Neobacillus sp. PS2-9: one gene and its partner. Each later gene encodes a partner of the first gene's protein in a complex. Links are inferred from orthologs where the notes say so. Each region holds a gene or a part of one and is shown in the gene's direction. Other genes may lie near its edges.

What was found.
Region 2: RCG25_RS18730 (region 1) and RCG25_RS09920 share a complex: the UniProt entries of both Bacillus subtilis proteins name them as parts of the ktrCD complex. The link is inferred for Neobacillus sp. PS2-9 from one-to-one orthologs.

The regions. Positions count from the first base shown.
Region 1 is NZ_CP133269.1:3,726,157-3,729,036, reverse strand. The notes cover bases 1-2,803. They hold RCG25_RS18730 (potassium channel family protein), read left to right. Parts: upstream 1-973; coding sequence 974-1,633; downstream 1,634-2,803. Other genes in these bases: rnjA (ribonuclease J1), read right to left, coding at 1,829-2,803; RCG25_RS18735 (DUF4349 domain-containing protein), read left to right, coding at 1-903. Outside these bases: more of rnjA, read right to left, coding at 2,804-2,880. UniProt on the Bacillus subtilis protein: Catalytic subunit of the KtrCD potassium uptake transporter. The 2 major potassium transporter complexes KtrAB and KtrCD confer resistance to both suddenly imposed and prolonged osmotic stress.
Region 2 is NZ_CP133269.1:1,975,854-1,978,821, reverse strand. What follows is about bases 37-2,927. They hold RCG25_RS09920 (TrkH family potassium uptake protein), read left to right. Parts: upstream 37-746; coding sequence 747-2,108; downstream 2,109-2,927. Other genes in these bases: RCG25_RS09915 (NAD(P)/FAD-dependent oxidoreductase), read right to left, coding at 2,181-2,927; RCG25_RS09925 (aspartate aminotransferase family protein), read right to left, coding at 37-568. In the rest of the region: more of RCG25_RS09925, read right to left, coding at 1-36; more of RCG25_RS09915, read right to left, coding at 2,928-2,968. UniProt on the Bacillus subtilis protein: Integral membrane subunit of the KtrCD potassium uptake transporter. The 2 major potassium transporter complexes KtrAB and KtrCD confer resistance to both suddenly imposed and prolonged osmotic stress.

The DNA.
Region 1 (2,880 bases):
TTAATTAAATGGGTACCAATTTATTTACTGATTATGTGCATGGTTTTAGCAGGATGTAGTTCTAGCAGTAAAAGTGAATCGGCTAAGATGAACGAAGATAAAGCCGTAATGGATTCTGCTCCATCTGGCAGCCAAGAGGAAACAATGAATGCTTCAGGTGAAAAAGCTAAGGGGGAACAAACAAACCAATCTGATAAACTAGAGGCAACTAGTCAGATGGTTATTTATCAGGCGGATTTGCAGCTTCGAGTAAAGAAATTTGAGAGGACAGTCCAAAGTTTAGAAGAAAAAGCAGTGAAATATGGAGGCTATATTTCAGAATCCAACGTGGCAAAAGAGGGGAACGAACAATTAAGCGGGAGAATTGTTATACGAATACCGCAAAAATATTTTCAAACCTTTCTACATGATGCGGAAGGGGAAGCTGTAGAAGTACTCCAGAGAAACATTTCTGGGCAAGATGTAACGGAAGAATATGTTGACCTTGAATCAAGATTAAAATCAAAAAGAGTAGTGGAAGAACGGCTCCTAGCTTTTATGAAAAATGCAACCAAAACAGAGGATCTATTAAAAATCTCCTCTGATTTAGCTGTTGTTCAGGAGGAAATTGAAACCATTGAAGGTAGAATGAAATATCTGGATAATCAAATATCACTTTCTACAGTGACAATTACCCTTTACGAGAATAAGGTGAGCGTTCCTGACCTTAATAAAGACCAGTTAAATACATGGGAAAAAACAAAAAAACAATTTATGAAGAGTACGAACATGCTCTTAGCTTTCTTATCAGGAGTTGTTGTTTTTATTATTGGAAACCTACCTATCCTTATAGTATTGGGTGTAATCGGATTCTTAGGTTTACTAGTATTTAAGCAGAGACGAAACCGAAATAGACAAGATTAGTGGCGCTCTCAAGCACCAGAATGCTATGATAGTACCATCATGATTAATGAGTTAGCGGGGGAGTCATAATATGAAGAAGAGTTATGCGGTAATTGGTTTAGGACGTTTCGGTGGTAGTATATGCCGGACGCTAACCGATGAAGGAATGGAAGTATTGGCTATTGATGTAAATGAAGAGCGAGTAAATGAATATGCAATGATTGCTTCCCATGCGGTGGTTGGTGATACAACAGATGAAAATGTATTAAAAAGCCTCGGGATTCGGAATTTTGATCATGTAATTGTAGCCATCGGCGATGATATTCAATCGAGTATCTTAACTACCCTAATCTTAAAGGAATTAGGAGTTGGACGTATTACAGTTAAAGCTCAAAATGATTATCATGAAAAAGTTCTTAGGAAAATTGGAGCGGATCATGTTGTACACCCGGAAAGGGATATGGGAAAACGAATTGCAACTAATATGGCCTCAAGCAATGTGGTTGATTATCTACAACTTTCTGATGAGCATAGCATAGTCGAAATCGTTGCTAACGGTAAGCTTAGTGGTCACACAATTATTGATTTGGATATCCGTAAGAAATACGGACTAAATATTGTTGCAATTAAAAGAGGAGAAGAAATTATTGTCTCTCCACAAGCAAAGGAAACGATTTACCTTAATGATGTATTAATCGTAATAGGAACTGATACCGACATAGACAGATTTGAAAAGAAAGTCCTTGAATAACGCAAAAGCTCCAGCCTCTAGGCTGGAGCTTTTATGTTATTTCATTAGAGTATAAAATTCGACTTCGAGAATTGGCCAGCTCCAGCGCCTAGCCCCTCGGGTCAAATAACCTTCGGCAATAAAAGTCAAAGGGCGACTTTTTTGCCGAAGAACATTTGCCTGTCGGGGCTGACCAAGGCGCTTCCGCTTTTCTTATTACACTTCCATAATGATTGGAAGTATCATTGGTCTTCGTTTTGTTTTTTCATAAAGGAATGGTGCTAACGTGTCTGTAATTTCGTTTTTAATTTCAGACCATTGGCTTGTTTTTCGTTCCATAACCTTATTTAAGTGTTTAGTGATTAAGTTTTGTGCATCATTAATTAGATCACCAGATTCTCTCATATAAACAAATCCACGAGAGATAAGGTCTGGTCCTGAGGCAATTTTAAATTCCTTCATATTAATACTCACTACGACAACGACTAAACCTTCTTCTGAAAGAATTCTTCTATCGCGGAGAACGATATTTCCGATGTCACCTACGCCGCTACCATCAATATAGACAGAGCCTGAAGGGATTTTCCCAGCAACCTGTGCCGTATTTTCAGAGAGGGCTAATACTTCACCATTGTCCATGATAAAGCAATTTTCTTCTTCTACGCCACAATCAACTGCAAGCTTTGCATGCATTTTTTGCATCCGGTATTCACCGTGGATAGGCATGAAGAATTTTGGTCTAATTAAACGAAGCATAAGCTTTTGCTCTTCTTGACCACCGTGACCAGAAGTATGGATATTACTTAGTTTACCGTGGATAACCTCTGCCCCGGCTCTGTAAAGCATATTAATCGTTCTGCTAACACTGATTGTATTCCCTGGAATTGGTGATGAAGAAAATACAACAGTATCCCCAGGAATAATTTGAATTTGACGGTGTGTTCCATTAGCAATTCTTGAAAGTGCCGCCATCGGTTCACCCTGACTTCCTGTACAAAGGATCGTCACTTTATCTGCAGGTAGACGATTAATTTGATTGGACTCAATAAACGTTTCCTTAGGCGCAATAATATAACCTAATTCAATGCCAATGTTTATAGCTGCTTCCATACTCCGTCCAAAAACAGCCACTTTTCTACCATTTACTACAGCAGCTTCCACTACCTGTTGCAGTCTGTGAATATTTGATGCAAATGTAGCGAAAATGATACGGCCATCTACTTTCCTGAAAATATCATGAATACTTTCACCGACACGACGTTCTGACA
Region 2 (2,968 bases), 1.8 Mb from region 1 along the record:
CGAGTTCTTGTGCACAAAGAAAATGACAGGATGGAGCCTCAAGATTATAGGGACAGCGATAGCAATAAGGAGGATTAATCACTGGGAATTCTTCTAGCAGAGGAACAAATCTAGCTCTTCTCCCTGTGTGTCCAGACATAGAAAGCGCGCCAAGCGTAATCCCATGATAACTAACCCATCTTGATAACACTTTGTTTTTGGTTTGAATCCCTTTTTCTTGCCAGTATTGAATGGCCATTTTCATTGCTGTCTCAGTGGCCTCTGATCCGCTATTTACAAAGAAGCTCCAGTTCAGGTCACCTGGGGTTAATTCGGCAATTTTTTTGGCAAGCTTCTCAGCTGGTTCACTTGTAAATTGAGATCGATAGACAAAGGAAACTTTTTTAGCTTGTTCTTGCATGGCTTCAATGATTTCCTCTGTCCCATGACCAATATTGGCAGTTACTGCACCTGAGGCAGCATCCAAATATTTTTTCCCGTCCAAATCAAATAGATATATGCCCTTGCCATAATCAATAACAGGGTATATTTCATCCAACATTGGTTTGATTAGAAATGAGTTTTCCACTTTGACACCACTTTCTTTTACGAAATAAGTAAACCACTTATATAATTGTATGAAGTGATTTTTCATTCTATCTCCATGTGTTGAGATGACAGAAAAAAAACAGGCTTTTAAGCCTGTCTTTTACTTTTTATGGGTAATATTATAGAATTACACTTAGACTGCTGAAGGAAATGATGATATGAACACAATTAAAAAAATACAAACAAAATCCAAAGAGATCTCCACTATTCAATTAATTGTTATCTTTTATTTCTCTGCGTTAATTATTTCTACATTATTATTAAAAATCCCATTTGCACATCGTGAAAATGTTTCATTAAGTTTTATTGATGCCATGTTCACTTCTGCAAGTGCGATTAGTGTGACTGGACTAAGTGTGATTTCAATAAAAGATACATTTAATAACTTCGGAATATTTCTCTTATGCATCATTTTACAGCTGGGTGGATTAGGGGTTATGTCTTTAAGTACATTTTTATGGATCATGTTGGGGAAAAAAGTGGGCCTAAAAGAAAGGCAACTAATCATGATTGATCAAAACCAATCTAACTTGGCTGGTTTGGTTCAGCTTGCCAAAAGAATCTTCATTATCATTATTTCTTTTGAAATTATCGGTGGGATTATTTTAGGAATTCGGTTTTTACATTATTTTAAAAGTCCCTTGGCTGCATTTAAACACGGATTTTTCGCATCTATCAGCGCAACCACCAATGCAGGCTTTGATATCACAGGTGAGTCTCTAAATCCATTTAATAATGATTATTTTATTCAAAGCACAATCATTTTATTGATGGTTGTAGGAGCGATAGGTTTTCCGGTTATTGTAGAAGTTTTAGAATTCTTTTTAAGTCGAAAGGAAAAGAAGAAGTTTCATTTTACTCTGTTCACTAAATTAACAACGGTCACCTTTATCAGCCTTACCGTTGTGGGAGCTTTATTCATTTACCTATTTGATAGTCGCCATTTTTTTGTGAACAAAGAGTGGCATGAAGCCTTTTTCTATTCACTTTTCCATTCAGCTACAACAAAAAGTGCGGGATTGGCTACTCTAGATATCAACGAATTTACTCCAAGCAACCAACTTTTCCTATCTATCCTAATGTTTATTGGGGGATCACCTAGTAGTGCAAGCGGGGGAATTCGGACGACGACATTTGCCATTGTTATTTTAGCCATCGTCTTCTACGCCCAAGGGAAAAGTACAGTTAAAATATTCAGACGAGAATTACTTAGCGAGGATATTCTTAAATCCTTTATCGTTATTACAACGGGTGCCTTCCTTTGCTTAATTTCTATTTTAATTTTAACTATTACAGAGAAAGGTACCGTCATTGAGGTTATTTTTGAAGTTTCTTCTGCTTTTGGTACTAATGGTTTATCAATGGGCTTAACACCACGGTTAACCACATTTGGCGAAATTATGATCATACTATTAATGTTTATTGGGAGAGTTGGAATCGTTACATGCTTGCTTATTTTACGTGGTAAAAGCAGCAAAGAAAAGTTCAATTATCCGAAGGAAAAAGTAACGATAGGTTAAATTGATGTAAAAAAGAGGAGGTTTATATGGATAACCTCCTCTTTCAGTAAAAAACCAATAGTATTTTGCTGCTTAAGCCATAATTGTTACACGTTTTTGTTCCATTGGTGTTTTTTCAATGATATCCCTAGCAATCCAAACCCCACAAGCACTAGCCTGAGCAAGACCACGAGTAACCCCTGCCCCATCGCCACCAACATACAGACCGCTAATTTCCGTTTCAAATCGGTTGTTTAACTTTGGTCTTGCTGAATAAAATTTGGCTTCCACACCGTAGAATAACGTGTGTTCTGACGCAAGACCAGGGGTAACTTGATTCAGCGCCTCTGTCATTTCTACTAAACTTTTTAATGTATTATACGGAAGTACTAAACCAAGGTCTCCAGGGACTGCTTCTTTTAAGGTTGGCTCTAAGAAACCTTCCTTAATTCTTTTTTCTGTCGATCTTCTTCCTTTTAAGATGTCCCCGTACTTTTGTACAATTAGTCCACCATTAGAAAGGGTATTAGCAAGACGCGAAATTTCATGCGCATATTCATTCGGCTTATCAAATGGTTCAGAGAACGTATGGGAGACTAATAAAGCAAAATTGGTGTTCGGACTTCCAAGATTTGGATCTTTATAAGCATGTCCATTTGCTAACATAATACCCGAATGATTTTCCACAACCACATGTCCCGAAGGATTGCTACAAAAAGTTCGAACCCTAGTTCCTACCGATGTGTTAAATACAAACTTTCCTTCATACAAATGCTCATTAATTTCTTGCATAACAATGTTGGAAGTTTCCACTCTAACACCGATATCCACTTGGTTACTAATCATCCGAAGTCTACGAGATTTTAATAGATCAGAAAGCC